2 regions of the Curtobacterium sp. AC273 genome follow, and region 2 is predicted to be linked to the other one. Evidence: riboswitches for the same ligand, from Rfam matches in the RefSeq annotation. Region 2 holds a riboswitch; the other holds the start of a gene.

Region 1 (11,643 bases), on a different contig from region 2:
CACGGTGCCGGGCGCGGTCGGGTAGGCGGTGTCGCCCAGGTACAGCCGGCCGTCCCGCAGCTCGACCGCGTCGAGCAGCCGGTCGTCGAGCACAGGGACGCGGAGCTTGCCGTCCCCGGCCTGCCAGTCGACGTCGAAGGCCCAGGCGACGGGGGAGCCCTGCCCGTGCTCGAGCAGGGACCACCACCACGGGTTCGCCGCGGGCGTGGCCACGCCGACGTGGTTCGGCACCACGTCGACGAGGACCCCGAGCCCGGCGCCGTGCGCGGCCTCGGCGAGGGCACGGAGCGCGTCGTCGCCGCCGCGCTCGGTGTCGACGTGCGTGTGGTCGACGACGTCGTAGCCGTGCTGCGAGCCGGGCTCGGCCTGCAGCACCGGCGACAGGTAGAGCCAGTCCGCCCCGAGATCACGCACGTAGTCGACGACGTCCTGCGCGGCCGTCAGGTCGAAGTCGGGCGTGACCTGGAGCCGGTAGGTGGAGGACGGGATGCGACGCGCGGTCACTGCTGCCCGCCCGCCGTGTCGGACGGCGCCGTCGACCCCGCCGGGTTCGCCGGGGTGACGGCGTCCTGCGGAGCCGGGGTGGCCGGCCGTGCCGGGTCGGTCTCCACCGGGGTGACGGTGACCTCGTGGTCGGGCTCGGCGCGGAGCACGATCATCGACCGCGCCGGCACGTCGAGCGGGGTGCCCGCCTCGAGGACCTCGTCGCGGGCGCCGGGGTCCGCGGTGTCGATCCGCACCGTCCACCCGGGGGAGTACTCCTCCGGGGGCAGGGTGAAGGTCACGACGTCGTCGTGCGCGTTGAAGTACGTGATGAACCCGACGTCGGTGACGCGCTCGCCGCGGGAGTCGCGCCCGCGGATGCCCTCGCCGTTCAGGTACATGCCGACGCTCTTGCCGAAGCCGGAGTCCCAGTCCTCGGGGTCCATGGCGTCGCCCGAGGGGGTCAGCCACACGACGTCGGGCAGTGGCTCGCCCTCGCCACGGCGGACCGGGCGCCCGTTGAAGTACCGGGTGCGGCGGAACGTCGGGTGGTCGTGCCGGAGCTTGACGACGTCGGCGGTGAACTGGATGAGTTCCTCGTCGGCGGTGTCCCAGTCGATCCAGCTCAGCTCGGAGTCCTGCGCGTAGACGTTGTTGTTGCCCGACTGCGACCGGCCGAGCTCGTCACCGTGCGCGATCATCGGCACGCCCTGGCTGAGCAGCAGCGTCGCCGGGAAGTTGCGGCGGCGCTGGAGTCGCAGCGCGTTCACGGCCTCGTCGTCGGTGGGCCCCTCGGCGCCGGAGTTCCACGAACGGTTGTGGCTCTCGCCGTCGTTGTTGTCCTCGCCGTTGGCCTCGTTGTGCTTCTCGTTGTAGGCGACGAGGTCGTACAGCGTGAAGCCGTCGTGCGCGGTGATGAAGTTGATGCTCGCCTTGGGCGTGCGGCCGTCGTGCTCGTACAGGTCGGCCGAACCGGAGATCCGCGACGCGAACTCGCCGAGCGTCGACGACTCGCCGCGCCAGAAGTCGCGCACCGTGTCGCGGTACTTGCCGTTCCACTCCGACCACTGGGGCGGGAAGTTGCCGACCTGGTAGCCGCCGGGGCCGACGTCCCACGGCTCGGCGATGAGCTTCACCTGCGACACGATCGGGTCCTGCTGCACGAGCTCGAAGAAGGCCGACAGCCGGTCGACCTCGTAGAACTCGCGGGCCAGCGCCGAGGCGAGGTCGAAGCGGAAGCCGTCGACGTGCATCTCGGTCACCCAGTAGCGGAGCGAGTCGAGGATGAGCTGCAAGCGAGTGCGGGTGTCCGACGTTGAGCGAGTTGCCGGTGCCCGTGTAGTCCATGTAGTACCGCGGGTCGTCGTCGACGAGGCGGTAGTACGCCGCGTTGTCGATGCCGCGGAACGACAGGGTGGGACCGAGGTGGTTGCCCTCTGCCGTGTGGTTGTAGACGACGTCGAGGACGACCTCGATGCCCGCGCGGTGGAGCTCGCGGACCATCGTCTTGAACTCCTGCACCTGCTGGCCCTGGTCGCCGGACGACGAGTAGTGCGAGTGCGGCGCGAAGAACCCGATGGTGTTGTAGCCCCAGTAGTTCGACAGCCCCTTGTCCTGCAGGGTCGAGTCGTTCACGAACTGGTGAACGGGCATGAGCTCGAGCGTCGTCACGCCGAGGCGCTTGAGGTGCTCGATGACGGCCGGGTGCGCGACGCCGGCGTACGTGCCGCGCTGCTCTTCCGGCACGTCTGGGTGCGTCTCGGTGAGGCCCTTGACGTGCGCCTCGTAGATCACCGTCTCGCCGTAGGGGGTCCGCGGTGCGCGGTCACCCTGCCAGTCGAAGAACGGGTTGATGACGACGCCCTTCATCATGTGCGAGGCGGAGTCCTCGTCGTTGGTCGAGTCGGGGTCGCCGAACGTGTACGAGAACAGCGACTGGTCCCAGTCGATGTCCCCGCTCGTCGCCTTCGCGTACGGGTCGAGCAGCAGCTTCGCGGGGTTCGCGCGGAGCCCCTTCGTCGGGTCGTAGTCCGCGTGGACGCGGAAGCCGTACTGCTGTCCGGGTCCGACGTTCGGGAGGTACGCGTGCCAGACGTAGGCATCCACCTCGAGCAGGGGGACGCAGGTCTCGTTGCCGTCGTCGTCGAAGAGACACAGTTCGACGCGCTCGGCGACCTCGCTGAAGAGCGCGAAGTTCGTGCCGCTTCCGTCGTAGGTCGCCCCGAGCGGGTACGGGTTGCCGGGCCAGGTGTGCAAACGTTCCTCCAGGTGTGGGTGGCGCCAACATATCGGCGAGGGCCGTCCGCGTCCGCAGACAAGCCCCAGCCGTGGACGGTTCCCGCGCGTCGCAGCCTGTGGAGGGACCGGCGAGTAGCCTCGCGCGCATGGCCAACATCGTGACGCAGATCGCAGACAAGGTGCGCCCCGTCGGCGTGTCCACCAACTACGGGGACCCGGTCGAGGTCGGCGACCAGACCCTCATCCCGGTGTCCATCGCCTGGTTCGGCTTCGGTGGTGGCGGGGACGGCGACGACAACGGCGGCGGCGGTGGCGGCGGGGCATCGATCCCCGTCGGCGCGTACGTCCGCCGCCCCGGCAAGGACCTCGAGTTCGAGCCGAACCTCATCTCGCTGCTCGCCGTGAGCATCCCGGTCATCTGGGTGACCGGCACCGTCCTGCGCAAGCTGGTCCGCGTCCTCAAGAAGTGACCCACTGACGGCCTGGAGGCGCGGTGCCAGCTGGCACCGCGCCTCCAGTCCGTCACACGGTCGCGTCCGCGTCTACACTGGCGGGACACACACGGGAGTCCGGAACCACCGGGCTGAGAGGGAGCGAAGGGCGCTCCGACCGTCGAACCTGATCCGGATCATGCCGGCGCAGGGAGGAGTCCAGGACCATGTCCGTACGCACGTCACCAGCAGTACCGTCCGCCCGGGTCACACGATCGCTCCGCTGGCGGGTGGTCGACATCGTCGTCGCCAGCGTCCTCGCGGTCGCGATCGGCGTCGTCTTCAAGGTGTGGGAGTTCGGCTACGAGCCGCTCAGCGCCGCGATGACGCTCGTCCTGCCCGGCACGCAGGCGTTCTTCGGCGGCGTCTGGCTGCTCGCCGGACCCGTCGTCGCGATCATCGTCCGGAAGCCCGGCGCGGCGCTCTACGCCGAGATGGTCGCCGCGTCGGTCGAGGCGCTCCTCGGCACCCAGTGGGGGTGGCTCACGCTCGAGGCCGGACTCGTCCAGGGCCTCGGCGCCGAACTCGTCCTCGCGCTGTTCCTGTACCGCGTGTACCGGCTGCCGGTCGTCGTCCTCGCCGGGGCCGCGGCCGGTCTCGCGATGGGTCTCAACGACACCGTGCTCTGGTACCCCGGGTACGACGCGGGCTTCAAGGCCGCGTACATCGTGGCTGGCGTCGTCGGCGGAGCGGTCATCGCCGGGCTCGGCTCGTGGCTCCTCGTCCGCGCGCTCGCCGCGACCGGTGTGCTGTCGTCGTTCGCCGCCGGCCGTGAACACTCCAGGCGCGGGACCCGCGCCGTCGCGTGACCACGGTGTCCGGGGCCGAGGGTCCCGCGCGCATCGCCTTCCACGACTGGGGTTGGCGGTACGCCGGACGTGACGCGTGGGCGGTCCGCGGCGTCGACCTGACCGTCGAACCGGGGGAACGCGTCGCGATCGTCGGACCCTCGGGAGCGGGCAAGTCCACGCTCCTCCGGGCCGTCGCCGCCGTGCTGCCCGACGAGCCGGACGACACCGACGACACCGCTGCCTCCGTGCAGGGCTCGGTCCTGGTCGACGGTGCCGACCCCCGCGCGGCCCGCGGGCGCGTCGGCCTCGTGATGCAGGACCCCGAGGCCCACACGGTGATGTCGCGGGTCGGCGACGACGTCGCGTTCGGGTGCGAGAACGCAGGGTCCCGCCGGAGGAGATATGGGAGCGGGTGCGGACTGCGCTCGACGTCGTGGGGCTCGACCTGGCGCTCGACCGGTCCACCACGAAGCTGTCCGGCGGGCAGCGGCAGCGGCTGGCACTCGCCGGCGTGCTGGCGATGCGGCCCGGGGCGCTCGTGCTCGACGAACCCTGCGCCAACCTCGATCCGTCGGGGGTGTCGCAGGTGCACGACGCCGTCCGTGCGCTGCTCGACGAGACCGGGTGCTCGTTGCTCGTGGTCGAGCACCGGATCGGCACGTGGCTCGACCTGGTGGACCGGCTCGTGCTGCTCGAGCCCGCCGGGGGAGTCGTCGCCGACGGTCCGCCCGCCGAGGTGCTCGCCCGGCACGGTGCGGCCCTGACGGCGGCCGGCGTGTGGTTGCCGGGGTCGGAGCCCGCGCGTGGTTCGGCACGGGGGCACGCCCGTCGCGGACGAGCGGGCGAAATGCCGGGGTCGCGCGAGAAGGGCACCACGGGACTTCGCCCGCTCGGCTCGGCGGGGTCGTCCGTGGGGGACGTGGGGCACGCCCGTCGCGGACGAGCGGGCGAAATGCCGGGGTCGGGCGACGGGGCGACCGTGGGGAGTTCGCCCGCTCGGCGGCGCGGGCGGCGGCGAGGACAGCGGCGCGGTGCTGCTCGCGGCGCAGGGGCTCGGGACGGCACGGGGGAAGCGGCAGCGCGTGGGGAGCGGGATCGACCTCGAGGTCCGGGCCGGCCGGGTGCTCGCCGTGACGGGGCCGAACGGCGTCGGCAAGTCGACGCTCGGCCTGACGCTCGCCGGGCTCCTCCGCCACGTCGACGGGTCACTGCACGCCACCCCGGCCCTCGCCGCGGGCATAGGGGACGTCCCCGCCGCGTGGACCAGCCGCCAGCTGGCCGCGCGCATCGGCACCGTGTTCCAGGACCCCGAGCACCAGTTCGTCGCCCGCACCGTCCGCGAGGAACTCGCCGTCGGCCCGACCGCCCTCGGCCACCCCGACGACGAGGTCGCCGCGCGGGTCGAGGAGCTGCTCGCGACGTTCGGGCTCGCGCACCTGGCGGACGCCAACCCCTTCACCCTGTCCGGCGGCGAGCAGCGTCGACTCGCGATCGGGACCGTCGTCGCCGCGGCGCCGCCGGTCGTCGTGCTCGACGAACCGACCTCCGGCCAGGACCGCGCCACCTGGCAGGCCGTGGTCGACCGGCTCGGGGCGCTCGCCGACGCCGGCACCGCGATCGTGGCCATCACGCACGACCAGGACCTCGTGCGGGCGCTCGACGCCGACGAGGTCGTCCTCAGCGAGACGGGTGCCGAGCCCGTGCTCCGAACGCCCGCCGAGCCGGGGGATGGAACGGTGACCGCCCCGGGGACGTCGGCCGACCTGCCCGGGCGATCCGCGCCTCCAGGCCCGACCGTCGGAACCGTCCCGACGACGCGTGGTGTGCAGCCCGTCGCGTCGCTCCTCGGCGTGATGGCGCTCGGGGTGTGCCTCGTGCTGAGCCTCGACGTGGTCTCGGCCTCCGCCGCCCTCGCGCTGGAGGCCCTGCTCCTGCCGCTCCTGCGGATCCCGCCGCGCACACTCCTACTGCGGACGTCGCCCGTGCTCGTGGCGGTGCCGCTGACGGCGGTGAGCATCGCGTTGTACGGGCGACCTTCCGGGCGGGAGTGGTTCGACTTCGGCTTCGCGCACGTCACCGACGGGTCGTTGGAACTCGCGCTGGCGACGGCGCTGCGTGTGCTCGCCGTGGGGATCCCGGCCGTCGCGCTGTTCGTCCGGGTGGACCCGACGGACCTGGCCGACGGGCTCGCGCAACTGCTGCGGCTGCCCGCCCGGTTCGTGCTCGGGGCGCTGGCGGCGCTCCGGATGGTGACCCTGCTCGGTGACGACTGGCGGCAGCTCGGCATGGCGCGCCGGGCCCGCGGAGTGGCCGACAGCGGGCGACTGCGGCGTGGGGCCTCGATGGCGTTCGCGCTGCTCGTGCTGGCGCTGCGGCGGGCGACGACGCTGGCGGTGGCGATGGAGTCGCGGGGGTTCGGGGCTCCCGGCAGGCGCACGTGGGCCCGGACCGCACGGTTCGCGGGGCCGGAGTGGGCGATGGTCGCGGTGCTCGTCGGCATCGGGCTGGTGTCGATCGGGGTCGCGGTGGTCGCAGGGACGTGGCGTGCCTGACCGGCTCGGGGCCGGGCGCGAGCCCTCGGACGCCGCCGAAGCCCTCGCCGCCGGGGCCCTCGCCGCCGGGGCCCTCGCCGCCGCCGCTGCCGGTGCTGCCGCTGCGCGCGGGGACCGGCGCCTCGTCGTGCTCGTCGACGGGCGCTCCGGCACGGGCAAGACCACCCTCGGGAACGCCGTCGCCGAGCGGCTCGGCGCGCAGATCGTGCACCTCGACGACGTCTACCCCGGCTGGGACGGCCTGCGCGCCGCCGCCGAGGCCGTGGTGACCGACGTGCTCAGGGCCCCGAGCGGGTACCGGCGCTGGGACTGGGAAGCCGGGGCCCGACCGACTGGGTCCCGCTCGACCCCGACGTCCCGATCGTGGTCGAGGGGTGCGGGGCGCTGTCGCGGGCCTCGGCGGCCTCCGCGTCGCTCCGGGTGTGGCTGGAGGCTGACGACGACACACGGTGGCAGCGGGCGATCGGCCGCGACGGTGAGGTGTTCGCACGGGAGTGGGAGCGCTGGGCCGCGCAGGAGTCGGCGTTCATCGCTGCCGAGGCGCCCTGCGGCCCTGGCCGACGTGGTGCTGCGGACGTAGGGCCGCGCGGCGCGGGCGCGCTGCGGGGCTCGCGCCCCGAGCCCCGCGCGCCCGAGTTTCGCGCCCGAGCGACACTTCTCGGGCTCTGGCACGCGTGAACTGTCGCTCAGGCCGAAACTCGGGCCGCCGCCGGGTCGCCCGCACCCGCCGCGCCGCCCGCACCCGCCGGGTCGCCCGCGCCCGCTGCGCCCGCGCCGCCCGCGCCGTCCGCCCCCGCCCGCCGCGCGTCCGCCGCCGGGTCCACCGCGAACACCGCCGCCACGATCGAGAGCACCGCGTACACCCCGAGGTACCCGCACAGGATCCACGGCGAACCCCCGCCGACCTCGACGAACACGGCCGCCAGCAACGGGGTGAGCCCGACAGAGAAGATCGACCCGATCTGGTACCCGAGCGACATCCCCGAGTACCGCCGGCCGGTCGGGAACTGCTCCGCGAACCACGCCGCCTGCGGCCCGTAGATGCTGTCGTGGAACACGCACATCCCGACGAGCGCCACGAGCGGCAGCAGCACGAGCGGGCCGGCGTCGAGGAACGCGAAGAACGGCCAGATGAGCACGGCGATCCCGACCGCCGACCAGATCGTCAGCACCCGCCGCCCGACCCGGTCGGACAGCCAACCCCAGAACGGCGTCGACACGAGCGAGACCGCCGAGATGACGAGGACGGCCTGCAGCCCGGCCGCCGACCCCTCCTCGCCGCGCTTCGCGAGCAGGTACGTCAGCGAGTACGTCGTCAGGATCGAGTACAGCGCCGGCTGCACGAGCCGCAGCCCCGCGGTCACGAGGATCGACCGGGGGTGCTGCCGGATCGCCTGCCACACGGGGAAGCGCTCGACCCCACCGGACGCGCGGAGCTCCTGGAACACCGGCGCGTCCTGCACGCCGAGCCGGATCACGAGCCCGACCGCCACGATCACGGCCGAGAACAGGAACGGCAGCCGCCAGCCCCACGCCAGGAACGCCTCGTTGCCGAGCAGCCCCCGCACCAGCGTGAACACCCCGGTCGCGAGCAGCATCCCACCCGCCGACCCCATCTGCGTGAACGCCCCGAAGAGCCCGCGGTGCCGTGCGGGAGCGTGCTCGACGGACAGCAGCGCCGACCCGCCCCACTCCGCGCCGGCCGCCACGCCCTGCAGCAGCCGCAGGAACACGAGCGCGACGACGGCGCCGACGCCGATGGTCGCCGCGGACGGGACCACCCCGATCAGCGTCGACGCGATCCCCATCAGCACGAGCGACGCGACGAGCAGCTTCTTCCGCCCGATCCGGTCGCCCAGGTGGCCGGCGATGACGCCGCCGAGCGGCCGTGCCACGAAGCCGACACCGTAGGTCGCGAACGACGCGATGACGCCGACGGCCGGCGTCACGGACGGGAAGAACGTGGGCGCGAACACCAGCGCCGACGCCGTCGCGTACAGGTAGAAGTCGTAGTACTCGACGGTCGTCCCGACGAAGGACGCCAGGGCGACACGACGACGGGTCGCGTTGGTGAACGGTGCGACGGGACGGCCTGGACGGCGCGGCTGCGAGTGGTCGGGATCGGCATGCCTCAGGAGCATGGTCGGCTCCGGCGTCTCGCGGAACACCCCGCGTAACGCGGTGTCACGTCGCTGCCGTTCCCGGGGGTCGCGCGGGGAACATGGAGCCCATGAGCGATCGACCGAACCGTCCGCTGCGCTTCGCGGCCTTCGTCATGAACACGACGTCGCACATCCAGCACGGCCTCTGGCGGCACCCGGACGCCCGGCAGTCGGACTTCGACGACGTGACGCTCTGGACCGACCTGGCGAAGACGCTCGAGCGCGGCAAGTTCGACGCGATGTTCTTCGCCGACGTCGTGGGCACGTACGGCCCGGCGCGCGGCGACTACTCGACGAACCTCCGCGAAGGGCTGCAGATCCCCTCGAACGACCCGTCCGTGCTGCTCTCCGCGCTCGCCGTGTCGACCGAGCACCTCGGGCTCGCCTTCATCGTCGAGCGTCATCCAGTCGCACCCGTTCGACTTCGCCCGCAAGGTCTCCACCCTCGACCACATCACCCGCGGCCGGATCGGCTGGAACGTCGTCACGAGCGCCCTCGACAGTGCCGCCCGCAACTTCGGCCAGGACCGGCTCGAGGAGCACGACGAACGCTACGTCTGGGCCGAGGAGTACCTCGAGGTCTGCGCGAAGCTCTGGGAGGGCTCATGGGAGGACGACGCCGTCCTGAAGGACCCCGTCCTCGGCTACGCGGACCCCGAGAAGGTGCACCGCATCGACCACCACGGCAAGCGGTACGACGTGCAGGGCCCGCACCTGTCCGCGCCCTCGCCGCAGCGGACGCCGGTGCTGTTCCAGGCCGGGTCCTCGCCGGCCGGCCGGGCCTTCGCCGCGAGGAACGCCGAGGCGCAGTTCATCCTCACGTCGAACCGCGACGCCACCGAGCAGCTCATCCGCGAGACCCGCGACCTGGCAGAGACCGCGGGGCGACAGCGGGACGAGATCGCGTTCTTCCTCGGCCTGACGTTCATCACCGGCTCCACCGAAGCCGAGGCGAAGGCAAAGGAGGCCGAGATCGACGAGTACCTCGCGGCCGACGGCTTCCTCGTGCACTCGAACCTCGGCTTCGACCCCGACACCGGCGAACCGCTCGACCCGGACACCCCGCTCTCCGAGGTCCGGACCCACGCCGGGCAGTCGCACCTGCATGGCTGCGCCGAGGCCGCCGGCGACCGCGAACCGACCATCGCCGACCTGGCTCGCCTGTCCGCGAAGCTCCGCGCCCGTGTGGTCGGGACGCCGGAGCAGATCGCCGACGAGCTCGCCGACTGGCAGCGGGTGGGCGTCGACGGCGTCAACGTCATCAACTGGACGCTGCCCGGCTCCTACGAGGAGTTCGTCGACCACATCGCGCCGACCCTGCAGGAACGCGGCCTGATGCAGTCCGAGTACCGCGAGGGCACGCTGCGCGAGAAGCTCTTCGGCCACGCCCAACTGCCGGACTCGCACCCGGCGCGGCGCTGGCGCGGGGTGTTCTCCGGTGGCGCGAGCGGTGTCGCGGACGCGGCACGTGCCGTGGGGGTGACCGCATGACGGACGCGACCACGGCCGAGGGACGGATGACGGGCCTCCCGGCCGACCGCCTGGCCACGTTGCGGGCGCGCTTCGCACCGGTCTTCGCGACCATCCGCGAGGGCGCGGTCGACCGTGAGCTGGCGTCGGGGACGCCCGGCGACCGGGCGCTGCCGCACGCCGAGGTGCGCGCGCTCGCCGACGCCGGGTTCGGACGCCTGCGTGTGCCCGAGGACCGCGGCGGGTTCGGTGTCAGCCTGGTCGAACTCGCGCACCTGGTGGCGGACCTGGCGGCGGCGGACTCGAACATCGCGCACCTGTGGCGGGGGCACTTCGGGTACACCGAACTCGTGCTGCTCCGGCCGTCGTCGGCCTCCCGTGACGAGTGGCTCGAACGGATCGTCGACGGGGCGATCATCGGCAACGCGACGTCCGAGCGGACCGGCACGACGCTCGCCGACATCTCGACGACCGTGACGCCGTCCGGCCCGGGGTCGTTCCGGCTCGACGGGACGAAGTACTACTCGACCGGCACGCTCTACGCCGACTGGATCTACCTGGCCGCCGACCGCGACGGCGAGCGCGTGACGTTCGCCGTCGACGCCACGGCGCCGGGTGTCACCGGCATCGACGACTGGGACGGCTTCGGGCAGCGGTTGACCGCGTCCGGCACGACGGTGTTCGACGGGGTGACCGTCGACGCGTCGGTTGTCTCCGCCTACCGGGACGCCCCGCTGTCGCACATCCAGGCCTTCTACCAGCTGTACCTGCTGGCGGTCCTCGCGGGGATCGGGCAGGCCGTCGTCGACGACGCCGTGGCCTTCGTCCGGCCGCGGACCCGCACGTACATCCACGCGAACGCGCGACGTCCCGGGGACGACCCGCAGGTGCTGGCGATCCTCGGACGGCTGTCTGCGGGGGCGTTCACCGCGCGGTCGCTCGTCATCGCGGCGGCGGGGCTGCTCGACGAGGTCGTCGCCACGAACGAGCCAGGGGTCGGCGTCGACCACGCGCTGCTGGACACCGCCGAGAACGCGGTCTACCAGGCGCAGGTCGAGATCGGGCCGCGGGTGCTCCGGGCGGCGTCCGAGTTGTTCGAGGTCGGGGGAGCGTCTGCGGCTGACCGCACGCGTGCGCTGGACCGGCACTGGCGGAACGCGCGGGTGGTGGCGTCGCACAACCCCTGCCGTGTACAAGGAGCGGCTCGTGGGGGAGTACGTGCTGCACGGGCGGGGGCCGGTGGACGCGTGGGAGAAGTACCACGAGGTGGGGCCGACGCGGTTCTGAGGGGTGCGCCGGCGCGGTCGGTGCTGTCCGCCTAGCTGTTCGCCGGGTCCTTCGGCAGCGCACCTGCCTGCCGCATGAGTTGCAGGAGCGCGGGTGCGGACGATCGTGCGCCGTCGGGAGCCTGGTGGATGATGTCGAGCCGGCTGAACGCGTCGCCGATGATCACCGG
Region 2 (11,643 bases):
GCCCCCGGCGGGGTGTCGATCACCACGGCGTCGGTGGTGCGATCGACGAGGACCCCGAGGGCGTCCCGCGCTCCCCCCGCCGTGGTGTGCCCGGACGACGAGCCGGTCCCCGATCGCCGCGTCGCGCAGCACCCCGAGGGCGTGCGCCTCGCGCGATCGCGTCCTGCCCGGTCTCCGTCACACCGCCAGCGTAGGACGCGCGCCTAGAGTGGAGGGGATGGCCAAGGCACGCGTGGACAGCTGGATCTGGGCGGTGCGGATCACGAAGACCCGCTCCGCCGCGACCGCTGCGTGCAAGGCCGGTCACGTCCGGGTGAACGGGGAGCGCGCCAAGCCGGCGCAGCCGATCGGTCCCGGGGACGAGGTCCGGGTCCGGCAGAACGGGTTCGACCGGATCGTCGTCGTGACCGGGATCATCCTCAAGCGGACGAGTGCGCCCGAGGCCGCGAAGCACTTCGAGGACAAGACGCCGCCGCGGCTCCCCAAGGAAGAGGCCGGCTTCGTCCCGATGCGCGAGCGCGGCGCCGGACGTCCGAGCAAGCGGGAGCGCCGCGACCTCGAGAAGCTCCGCGGCTACTGGACCCACGACGCGGTCGGGCATCAGACGAAGCGGACGGTCTGCAGCAGGCGGTCGCGGAGCTCGAAGACGTCGACCGAACCCTCCGGCGAGAACACCCCGTTCAGCACCTGACCGAGCGCGCCTCCGCCGCACGACGAGCGCGGTGGGCTTGCGGGGCGATCCGGACGACCTGCACGTCCTCGTCGACCGCGGAGTCCGGCACGACCAGCAGCCGTCCGGTGAACTTTACGCGGGTCTGCTTCTGCACCGCTCGGGCCGCGGACGAGCTCCTTCACGGGGCGTTCCCCGGGCGCGAGGGTCTCCCCCGCGATCTCACCGTGCTCGACGCGGACCGGAGCGCCCTGGTCGATGGACTCGACGGCCCAGAGCCCGCTCGGGGTGAGGACCGCGTGGTCGAGCTTGCCCTCGGCACCGGCGTCGAGGTCGTGCCAGACCGTCACGCCGATGCCCATCTCGGAGATGATCGACGCGGTCGACTCCTCGGCGAGGGCCTCGGCGAGGAGCCGCCGGATGTGCCGGGGCGCCGACCGGATGAGCGTGGGGTCGTACGGGTCCTCGATGGGGTCGCCCAGGCCGACCCACTCGCGCTCGGCCTGCAGGAAGACCTCGCGCGAACGACCGCCGGGATGTCCGTGGGACCGGGCACGGGGCCGTGAATCGCGACGGGCCGCCGGAGGTGCGTAGGCGTCGCGACCGGAGTCGGGCCTCCAGGCCGAGGTGCCCGACGGACCGGACGCGCCCTGCCCGGACGAGCCGCGGGAACCGGCGTCGTAGGCGCGGCGCGCGGCGGGCGTGCCGATGCGCTCCCACGCGATCTGCACCTGGCGGAAGCGGCGGGCGTCGCCCCCGAGGTCCGGGTGGGACTCGCGGGCGGCCCGGCGGTACGCGCGGCGGAGCTCGTCGTCGTCGGCGGTCGCGCGGACGCCGAGGACTTCGTACGGGGTGGCGTCGGCCGGGCTGTCGGTCATGGCCCTGCGACATTACCCGAGGGAGCGTCGGAGTCCGCCGCGTGGCGCCGCTGGGTGCCGCCTGAGGGCGGCGGGTGCGCGATCGGACGCGCGCCGGGTGCGTGATCGATCGCACCCCGGTACGGACGTCGCGCCCCGGTGTGCGGGGGTGCGACGTCCGTGCGGGGGTGCGACCCGGCACGATGGCGGCGGCGGCGGTGCGGCGCGGCCGGCGGCGGCGGCCCGTCGCCGGGTCCTCGCTCGATCACACCCGGTGCGGACGTCGCGCCCCGGTGTGCGGGGGGTGCGACGTCCGTGCGGGGGTGCGACCCGGCACGATGGCGGCGGCGGCGTGCGTGCGCGGCCGGCGGCGGCGGCCTGTCGCCGGGTCCTCGCTCGATCGCACCCCGGTGCGGACGTTGCGCCCCGGTGTGCGGGGTGCGACGTCCGCGCGGGGGTGCGACCCGGCACGACGGCGGCGGCCTGGAGGCGCGGTGCGGCCCCGGCGGTCGGCCGGCGGACCGCTCTAGGGTCAGGTCGAAGGCGACGGGGGTCGCCAGGAACGCGCCGTAGCGGCCGGCCGCTGCCTCGAGTGCGCGGACCGACGCGGCGTCGAGCGGTTCGAACGGCGTCACCGTGACCCGGACGTCACGGGAGCGCTCCGTGCGGGTCCAGGTGCCGACGACCCGCCCCCGGACCACGGCCATCGGCAGGAACATCCCGTTGCCGCCGGGCACCACGCGATCGGCGTACCGGGGTCGAGCTGCGCCGACCGGTCGGCGTACCCGAGCAGGTACTCGTCGAACCCCGGCAGCAGGTGCCCTGTCGGGACCACCACCGCTCGACGGACGATCGGCGAGGGCGAGGAGGCCGTCGCCCAGGTCCTCCACGACGTCACCGGCAGCGGCCCGGGCACGCCGGAGGTCGCCGAGCGGCAGCTTTGTCCACGAGGCCGCATCGGCGACGGTCGCCGGACCACGACCGCGCAGGAACCCGACGAGCACGCGGCGGAGGGCTTCGTCACGGTCGGGCACCGGCGACGCGGGCGGTGCCCACTCGTCGAGCAGGACGAGCCCCTGCCCGACACGAGCCGTGGGACCCCACGCCACCAGGCCCTCCTGCGAGAGCTGGAGCAGCAGGTGGTGACCCGCGTCCGGCGGCGGGGTCGATGCCGGCGCCACGGAACACGTCGAAGAGCTCGTCGCGGACGAGGGACCGACCGCCGGACAGCGCGGCGACGGTGGTGTCCCGGGCTCGTCCGAGCAGCGCGTCGTCGATGCCGAGCTCGGCCGCGCGTCGGGCGATGCTCCGCAGAGTGCGCTCGGCGGTCAGGGACAGCAGGAGCCGGAGGTCGTCGGGGCGCATCGCGTGCAGGGTCCCGCGCACGGCCACGACCGGACGAGTTCGGCCCGGTCGAACGCGGCGCGGACGTCGTCGCGCGTGGCACCGGGAGCACGGACCCCGATCGCCCAGAGCACCTGGCCGAGGTCCTGCCCCTGCACGGCGGTCATCCGCTCGACGGCGGCGGTCGGACCGAGCCCGGGCACCGCGATCCCCTGCGCGGCGAGGCGCATCGTGCGGAGCTGCGCCGGCGTCATCATGGCACCAGCATGCCCGGCACCACCGTCAGGCGGACGGCCGCGGTGATTTCGGCGGCGTGCTCCTCGATGTACCGGACGTCGGCCCGGTACAGGTCGGCGTGCCCGTGCGCGAGGTCACTGACGAACTTGGGGTTGCCCGCCGAGGCCTCGGTCTCGATGGTGGTCACCAGCGCGACGAGCGAACCGGTGATCGTCTCGGCGAGGACCGCACGCGACCGGGCGTCGAGTCCGTAGGCGCGGCAGAACTCCGCCGCACGGTCGAGCCGTTCGTCGAGGGACGGGGCCGTCGAGCCCTCGACGACGCCGGTCGTGAACGGGGCGAACCGGTACACGGCACTCGCGACGTCCCACACCCGCGGCCCGGGGTGGGCGGTGTCGAAGTCGATGAGGCCGACGGCGGCGATGCCGTCGTACACGCAGTTGTACGGTGCGAAGTCGCCGTGCACGATCGTCTCGACGGGCAGCCGGTCCGCCTGCGACCAGACGTCGCGCGACGGGTCCCGAGGGAACGTCGCCGCGGCGTCGTGGTAGTGCCGGAGCAGCCGTGCACTCGTGACGAGGGCGGCCTCGCTCGCCACGTCGGCGGTCCACGGGTACTCCCCCGCGGTGCCGGGCACGAACGACACGGTCTCGAGGGTGTCGCCGTGCTCGATCGGCTCGGGTGCCGCGACGAACCCCTGTTCGTGCAGGTGGGCGAGCAGCCGGTGCACGGTCGGTGTCCACGGCCCTGCCGGGCGGTGCACGCGATCGTCGGCCCTGGTGATCCGCTCCATCGGGTCCTCCTGTCGTCCACGTCTCCGTTGACGTGGTGGCCCAGCGTATCCGCGCACGGCCGACGCTGTCCCGGTTGCTCTCAGCAACACACCTGTCCCCATCAGCATGCACCGTTGCATGCAAGGCGTAGGATCGACGACCGTGAGCACCCCCGTCACCAGTCAGGCCGCGTCCGACCGGGCCTACGAGCACGTCAAGCGCGCGATCATCCGCGGCGACCTGCCCGGCGGCACCGCCATCAGCGAGAACGCCCTCAGTCAGGAGATCGGCGTTTCCAGGACACCCGTGCACGAGGCGTTCCTGCGTCTCGCGGCCGAGGACCTGCTCACCCTCGAGTCCCGGAAGGGCGCCGTGGTCCGGCCGATGTCCCCGAACGAGGCGGCGGACGTGCTCGAGATGCGGGAGGCCATCGAGTCGACGGCGGCGACCCGCGTCGTGACCGACGGCCGCGCGGCGGACGTCACCCCGAGCCTCCAGGCCGTGCTCGCGGAACAGGAGCAGGCGGTCGCGACCGGCGACGTCGACCGCTTCGTCGAGGCGGACGCGGAGTTCCACGGGGCCGTCATCGCGGCGTCGCGGAACGCGATCGCCGTCATGTTCGCGCGCACCCTGCGGGACCGGCAGCAGCGGCTGCGCCACCACCTCATGCGGCTGCAGCCGTCGCAACTCCAGGCGTCGCTCGAGGACCACCGCGCCCTCGCCGCCGCGCTCGAGGCGGGCGACGCCGCCCGCTACGCCGCGGTGCTCAGCGCCCACGTCGCGTCGCACCGGGGTGCCCTGTGAGCGCGGGGACCGACTCGATCGCGGTCCCGAACGTCCGCGTCCTGCCGTGGGTGGCGGTCTGGGGTGCCGTCTTCGTGTGCTCGTGGGGCGGCAACCAGTTCTCGCCACTGCTGCTGATGTACGAGGAGCGGGCGCACTACTCGTCGTTCCTCGTCACCGTGTTCCTCGGCGTGTACGTGCTCGGCCTCGCGCCAGCGCTCCTCGTCGCCGGGTCGCTGTCGGACCGGCACGGACGCCGGCCGCTGATGCTCGTGGGCATCGCGTCGGCGGTGGTCGGCAGCGGGCTGCTGGCGTTCGGTCCGCTCGGCGCCGGGTTCCTGATGGCCGGACGGCTGTGCTCCGGCATCACGGTCGGCATCGCGATGGCGGTCGGGAACAGCTGGGTGAAGGAGCTCTCGCAGGGACGGTTCGACCCGTCGGCCGACGCCGGGTCCGGTGCACGGCGGGCCTCGCTCGCGTTCACCCTGGGGTCGGCGTCGGGTGCCCTCGTCGCCGGGCTCATCGCGCAGTGGGGTCCGATCCCCGAGGTGCTGCCGTTCCTCGTGCACATCTGCGTCGCGGCGCCCTTCGCCGTCGTCGTGTGGCGGACGCCGGAGACGAACCGCACGGGCGGGCTGCAGGGGCGGTGGTGGCGCCAGCTCGCCGTGCCGAGTGCCGGGCACCGGCGGTTCACCCGCGTGGTGCTCGTCGCGGCGCCGTGGATCTTCGGCTCGGCGGCGATCGGCTACGGTACCTGCCGACGAAGCTCGCCGGTGCCACCGGGATGTGGGGCTCGTGTTCGCGACCGCCACGACCGTGGTCGCCCTCGGGGTGTCGAGCGCCGTGCAGCCGCTCGCCGCGCGGGTGCACTCCCTGCTGTCGGCGCGCGGCATCCTGACCGCGGTGGCACTCATGACCACCGGCATCGCCGTGGTCGTCGTCGCGATCCAGCTGCAGTCCGTGGCGATCGGCCTGGCCGCGAACGTGGTGATCGGCCTCGGCATCGGGATCGCCCTGGTGTCGTCGCTGCTCGAGGTGCAGCGGATCGCCGACCCCCGCGACCTGGCCGGACTGACCGGGGTGTTCTACGCGGCCGCCTACGCCGGGTTCCTGGCGCCGGCCGTCATCGCGGCGATCGCGAACGTCGTCGCGGTGCCGACCGTGCTCTGGGTGGTCGTCGGCCTCGGGGTGTTGTCGTGGGTCACGATCGCGGCATCGTCGCGGCGGTACGTGCCGGCGTAGCGCGGGCCGCGGCGCGCGCTCCCTCGCACCGTGCGAGGGTGATCGCGCCTAGAACTGGTCGCGGAGCCAGCCCGGTCCGCGAACCGTGGCGCCGAGTGCCTCGACCCGTGCCCGGAGCTCGCGGTCGGCCGTCACGACCACGACCGGTGCGTGGCCGGCGTCGACGGCTGCCCGTGCGGCGTCGACGATCGCGTCGTCGCCCGAGCCCGGCGCCCGCACGACGTCGAGCGGCCCGCTCGGCCCGCTCGGCCCGGTCCCGGTCGGCGCGATCGGCCCGTCGAGGGAGCAGGAATCGTCGGGTCGCCCGTCGGCGCGCGACGATTCCTGCTCCCTCGACGGAGCAGACGGAGCAGACGGAGCCGACGGAGCAGACGGACCAGACGGGGACGAACCACCAGACGAACCACCAGACGAACCAGCAGCCGCCCGCGCCTCGCCCTCAAGCACGACGGTCCACCGCGGCCACCACCGGTCGAACGGCAGCTCGAGCTCGGCGGCCGCCACACCCACCGCGGCGAGCGCCGTCACCCGGTCGAGCAGTCGCGCAGCCGCCCCCGCGCGGTCCTTCCACCAGCCGTCCGGCACGCTGCCGACGACGTTCGCGGCGTCGACGACGACGTGCGGCGTGGTCGTGATCCGCGCACGCAGGGCCGGCCAGGACGCCCCGAACCCGGGGTGCAGCGGCAGGTCGTCGACGTCGGCGACGGGGACCCAGGCGAGTTCGAGGCTCTCGCGGTCGGCGATCACGGGGTCGAACGGCCGGGAGGCCCGCCCCACCACCGTCGTGTACGTCCAGAAGCCGAGGTCGAGCACGGCCGTGTGGCGCAGGTCGACGCCGTCCTCGGGCACCCCCGCTTCCTCGGCGGACTCGCGGAGCGCTCCGGTCACGGCGTCCTCGCCCTGGTGCCGGGCGCCGCCGGGGATCCCCCACGTGCCGCCGTGGTGGCTCCACTCCACGCGGTGCTGCAGGAGCACGTTGCCGGCGCCGTCGTCGACGAGCAGCCCGGCAGCGCCGAAGAGCCCCCAGGCCTTGGTGCCGTCGGGGCCGACCGCCCAGGCGTCGCCGGGGTCGCGGGGACCGGGAGGCGGCCCGGGAGGCGTGGTGTCTGGCACACCGCAAGCTTTCCACACGGGACCGGCGGCGGCCTCGGATTGGTCACCGGACGTCGTGTACGGTGTCGCTCGAGACACGGGGTGCCGCGACCAGCGGCTGAGATCACACCCGTCGAACCTGCTCGAGCTCGTACTCGCGAAGGGATCGTCCATGGAAACCGCTGCGCCCTCCCCTGCCTGGGCCCACCGAACCGCCGAACTACTCGAGGCCGTTCGGACTCGAGGCCCCCTGGTGCACTGCATCACGAACACGGTGGTGCAGAACGTCACCGCGAACGTGCTGCTCGCGCTCGGCGCCTCGGCCGCGATGGTCGACGTCGTCACCGAGGCGGGGCCGTTCGCCCGGGTCGCCGACGCCCTGCTGGTGAACACCGGCACGCCGCACGCCGAGCCTCGTGCGGCGTCGATCGAGGCCGCCGAGGCAGCGGTCGACGCGGGGACCCCGTGGGTCCTCGACCCGGTGGCGGTCGGATCGCTGCCGGTCCGGACCGCGCTGGCCCGGGACCTGCTGGCCCTCCGGCCGACGGTGCTGCGCGGCAACGCCTCCGAGGTGCTCGCCGTGCTCGGTGCGTCCGCCGGTGGTCGCGGCGTCGACAGCACCGTGGGCACCGACGACGCGCGTGAGGCTGCGGTGGCCGCCGTGTCCGGTTCCGACACGGCCGGGAGGCGCGTGGCCGCGGTGGCCGTGTCGGGTCCCGTCGACCTCGTGGTCGGGTCCACCGCCGTGGGCGGCCCCGGTGTGCCGGTCCGGGTCGCGAACGGCACGGAGCTCCTCACCCGGATCACCGGCGGCGGTTGCGCACTCGGCGCGGTGATCGCCGCGTTCACCTCGGTGGCCGCGGAGGACCCGGTCGCGGCCGCGGTCGCCGGGACGGCCGTGCACACGATCGCCGCGGAGCTCGCCGCGCGTGACGCCGGCGGGCCGGGCACGTTCCAGCCGCTGTTCCTCGACCGGCTCGCGTCGCTGACGCCGGAGGACGTCGTCCGCGACGCACGCATCTCCGAGGAGCGTGCGGCATGACCGGCGTCGGCGTCTACCTCGTCACCGACGGCGCACTGTCGGACCGGCACGGCATCGGCGTGCTCGGGGTGGTGCGGGCAGCGGTGCACGCCGGGGTCCGGATCGTGCAGGTGCGCGACAAGGAGGCCTCGGCACGGGACCTGCTCGCGCTGACCTCGGCGGTGGCCGACGCCGTGGGCGACCGAGCCTCGTCGTGGTCGACGACCGGCTCGACGTCGCCCTCGCCGCGCGGCACGCCGGACACCGGGTCGCCGGGGTGCACCTCGGGCAGTCGGACGTCCCGCCGAGGCCGCGCGGGCGCTCCTCGGGCCGGACGCCCACGTCGGCCTGACCGCGAACACGCCGGAGCACCTCGCGGCCGTCGCCCGGCTGCCCCGCGGCGCAATCGACCTGCTCGGCGTCGGGGTCGTGCACCCCACCGCGACGAAGCCCGACCACCCTCCGGCGCTCGGGCACGACGGCTTCGCTCGGTTGGCCCGCGCGACCGACCTGCCGTGCGTCGCGATCGGCGGTGTGACCCTCGACGACGTCCTGCCGCTCCGCGCCGCCGGTGCCGCGGGCGTCGCGGTGGTGTCCGGCATCTGCGCCGCCGCCGACCCCGGTTCCGCCGCCGCCGCGTACGTCGCCGCGTGGGCCGACCACCTGTCGGAGGCGGGGCGATCCGATCCGGGTGATCCGCGCCTCCAGGCAGTCGACACCGGCCACGGGGCGGACGCATGAGCGCGACGGCGGTCCCCCGTGTCCTCAGCATCGCCGGGACCGACCCGACGGGTGGTGCCGGGTTGCAGGCCGACCTCAAGTCGATCGCGGCGCACGACGGGTACGGGATGGGCGTCGTGACGGCGCTGGTGGCGCAGAACACGCACGGGGTGCGGGTCGGTGCACGTGCCGGACGTGGGGTTCCTGCGGGAGCAGCTCGACGCGGTGTCGGACGACGTGACCATCGACGCGGTGAAGATCGGCATGCTCGGGACCGCTCCGGTCGTGCGGGTGGTGACGGACTGGCTGCGGGAGCACCGGCCGCCCGTGGTGGTGGTCGACCCGGTGATGGTGGCGACGAGCGGCGACCGGCTGCTCGACGAGGACGCCGCGGAGGCGATGGCGGAGCTGTTCCGGCTCGCCGACCTGGTGACGCCGAACCGTCCGGAGCTCTCGGTGCTGGCGGGGCTGGCGGGCAGTGCTGGCAGTGCTGGCAGTGCTGGCAGTGCTGGCTCTTGCTGGCGGCGCGGGCCGGGCCGTGGTCGACGCGGCGGTCCTGGTGGCTCGGACCTGGGACGTCCTCGTGCTGGCCAAGGGCGGACACGACGACGGGGCCACCTCGGACGACGTGCTCGTGTCGGCGGACGGCGTCGTGCGGACCTTCACGGCGCCGCGGATCGCGACGACGAACACGCACGGCACCGGCTGCTCGCTGTCGAGCGCGGTCGCGACCCGGATGGCCCGCGACGGCGACTGGGAGCTCGCGATCGGCGGCGCGAAGGCGTGGCTGACCCGCGCGCTCGAGGGAGCCGACGCCCTCGAGGTCGGCACGGGCACCGGACCGATCGACCACGGTGCGTCGATCCGCGACGCACTGCCGGCACCGTCGTGGACGGACCGGTGGTGGGACGACGTCGCCGGGGTGCTGCGCTCGACGATCGACTGCGCGTTCCTGGTCGGGCTGCGCGACGGCACGCTCGACGACTCGGTGTTCGCGGTGTACCTCGCGCAGGACGTGCACTACCTCCGCGCGTACGAGCAGCACCTGTCGACGCTCGCCTTCGTGGTCGACCGGCACGGCGGCGGCGTTCTGGGCGGCGTCGGCCGAGGGGTGTGCCGACGAGGCCCGCGACCTGCACCACCGTCGCCTGGCCGGCTCGCACGCCGACGACCCGGTGCACCCGACGTGTGCGGGGTACCTCGCCCACCTTCGGGCGTCCGCGGCGTCCGGGTCGCCCGGGGTCCTGGCGGCGGCGGTGCTGCCGTGCTTCCGGGTCTACGCCTGGGTCGGCACGCAGCTCGGCACGGCGCCGCCGGCGCACCCGTTCGCGGACTGGATCGGGGCGTACGGGGATCCGGGCTTCGCCGAGGCGTCGGCTGCTGCGACGGCGGAGGTCGAGCGGCCTCGCGGCGGCGGCGGACCCCGAGGAGCGCGGCCGGATGACGCGCGCGTTCCGCCGCTCGGCCGAGTGGGAGCTCGCGTTCTTCCGGATGCCGACCGCCGCCGCGACGGCCGTGGCGGTGCCGGCGGAGGGCCGAGTTTCGGCCTGAGCGACACTTCTTGCGCCTGTGGACCCGTGAACTGTCGCTGAGTCCGAAATCCGGCTCGCGCCCGCACGCCCGCACGCCCGCACGGTGCGCACCGGCCCGGGGTCAGCGCGGGGGCAGGCGGACCAGCTCGACGGACAGGTCAGCGCCGTCGACCGATCCGCGCATCCAGGTGTGGTCGGGCTGGCGGCGGCGGTCGGTCGGCGAGCCCGGGTTGAGGAGCCGGAGGCCCGAGGGCGCGACGGTGTCCCACGGGATGTGCGAGTGCCCGAACACCAGGACGTCGGTGTCCGGGTACTCCGCGTCCATCCGGCGTTCGCGGCCGGCGGCGGCCCCGGTCTCGTGGACGAGGGCGAAGCGGAGCCCCTCGACGGTGAAGCGGGCGACCAGCGGCAGGCGGTCGTCGAACTCCGCGCCGTCGTTGTTGCCGCGGACGCCCTCGAACCGGCGCGAACGGCCCGCGACGGCGTCGAGCGTGGCGAGGTCCACCCAGTCGCCGGCGTGCACGACGAGGTCGGCGGCGTCGATGTCCGACCACAGGCCGGGCGGCAGGTCCTTCGCGCGCTTCGGCAGATGGGTGTCCGACAGCAGGACGAACGCGGTGCTCACTCGGTGCGCTGGGGCATCGGCAGGCCCGCTTCGTCCGCCGCGCCGAGTCGCTCCAACAGGCCGGCGAGCAGCGCGATGTCGTCGTCCGACCAGCTGGCGAGTCGTTCGTCGAGGGCGTCGCGGTGCAGTTGCACGGACCGTTCCAGCGCGGCGCGGCCGGCGTCGGTGGCCTCGAGCGGCTTCGCGTTGCCCGAGCCGCCGTCGGTCGTCCGGATCAGCCCGGCGGCGAGCAGCCCGGACAGCTGCCGCGAGATGGTCGACCGGTTGAGCCGCAGGTACCGGGCGATGTCGATCGCCATGCAGCCGCGGTGCAGCACGACGAAGTCGACGAGGGACTGGTCGACGACGCTCAGGATCGACTCGGAACCACGCGCCCGGATGCTCGCTCGACGGGTGATGCGTGCGAGTTCCGTGTAAGCACGCCCGATGTCGCTGTTGCGGACATCGGGCTTCGGTTCGCTCATCGGGTGACTCCAGCCTGTCAGCGCCGGCACCGGCCGGCGGATCGGTCCCGCAACCATACCGGCGGGTACGGTGCTGCTCCGGTCAGCGACCCGCCGCCGCGGCACGGAGCGCGGGGATGTCGAGCTTCGACATCTGCATCATCGCCTGGAAGACGCGGGCGTTCGCCTCGGGGTCACCGGACCCGGTCATCAGCTCGCCCATCATCGACGGGGTGACCTGCCACGCCACACCCCACCGGTCGAACAGCCAGCCGCACATGCTCGGTCGGCCGCCGTCGGCGAG

What was found. A riboswitch is a leader RNA that binds a small molecule or an ion and turns the genes downstream of it on or off. The one in region 2 is predicted to bind thiamine pyrophosphate.
Region 1: linked by a shared signal. The riboswitch ahead of ACZ8AI_RS14010 (ECF transporter S component) and the one ahead of thiM (hydroxyethylthiazole kinase) in region 2 are both predicted to bind thiamine pyrophosphate.

Annotation. Positions count from the first base shown of each region.
Region 1 is NZ_CEEDDU010000008.1:194,749-206,391, forward strand. It holds partial or broken gene treY (malto-oligosyltrehalose synthase) at 1-504, opposite strand, end outside; partial or broken gene glgX (glycogen debranching protein GlgX) at 501-2,739, opposite strand; gene ACZ8AI_RS14005 (hypothetical protein) at 2,880-3,191, shown strand; TPP riboswitch at 3,274-3,383, shown strand; gene ACZ8AI_RS14010 (ECF transporter S component) at 3,380-4,021, shown strand; partial or broken gene ACZ8AI_RS14015 (ATP-binding cassette domain-containing protein) at 4,027-4,278, shown strand; partial or broken gene ACZ8AI_RS14020 (hypothetical protein) at 4,416-4,502, shown strand; gene ACZ8AI_RS14025 (ATP-binding cassette domain-containing protein) at 4,807-6,555, shown strand; gene ACZ8AI_RS14030 (nucleoside/nucleotide kinase family protein) at 6,548-7,135, shown strand; gene ACZ8AI_RS14035 (MFS transporter) at 7,242-8,696, opposite strand; partial or broken gene ACZ8AI_RS14040 (LLM class flavin-dependent oxidoreductase) at 8,786-10,208, shown strand; gene ACZ8AI_RS14045 (acyl-CoA dehydrogenase family protein) at 10,205-11,509, shown strand; gene ACZ8AI_RS14050 (hypothetical protein) at 11,506-11,643, opposite strand, start outside.
Region 2 is NZ_CEEDDU010000003.1:152,085-163,727, forward strand. It holds partial or broken gene ACZ8AI_RS05410 (RNA-binding S4 domain-containing protein) at 218-574, shown strand; gene ACZ8AI_RS05415 (J domain-containing protein) at 601-1,548, opposite strand; gene ACZ8AI_RS05420 (DNA glycosylase AlkZ-like family protein) at 1,545-2,636, opposite strand; gene ACZ8AI_RS05425 (hypothetical protein) at 2,548-2,892, opposite strand; gene ACZ8AI_RS05430 (DNA glycosylase AlkZ-like family protein) at 2,856-3,128, opposite strand; gene ACZ8AI_RS05435 (phosphotransferase enzyme family protein) at 3,125-3,901, opposite strand; gene ACZ8AI_RS05440 (GntR family transcriptional regulator) at 4,044-4,685, shown strand; partial or broken gene ACZ8AI_RS05445 (MFS transporter) at 4,802-5,281, shown strand; gene ACZ8AI_RS05450 (hypothetical protein) at 5,460-5,906, shown strand; gene ACZ8AI_RS05455 (NUDIX domain-containing protein) at 5,955-7,019, opposite strand; TPP riboswitch at 7,087-7,182, shown strand; gene thiM (hydroxyethylthiazole kinase) at 7,171-8,040, shown strand; gene ACZ8AI_RS05465 (hypothetical protein) at 8,030-8,371, shown strand; gene ACZ8AI_RS05470 (thiamine phosphate synthase) at 8,368-8,760, shown strand; partial or broken gene ACZ8AI_RS05475 (bifunctional hydroxymethylpyrimidine kinase/phosphomethylpyrimidine kinase) at 8,757-8,855, shown strand; partial or broken gene ACZ8AI_RS05480 (bifunctional hydroxymethylpyrimidine kinase/phosphomethylpyrimidine kinase) at 8,935-9,150, shown strand; gene ACZ8AI_RS05485 (bifunctional hydroxymethylpyrimidine kinase/phosphomethylpyrimidine kinase) at 9,299-10,183, shown strand; gene ACZ8AI_RS05490 (metallophosphoesterase family protein) at 10,393-10,896, opposite strand; gene ACZ8AI_RS05495 (MarR family winged helix-turn-helix transcriptional regulator) at 10,893-11,360, opposite strand; gene ACZ8AI_RS05500 (VOC family protein) at 11,443-11,643, opposite strand, start outside.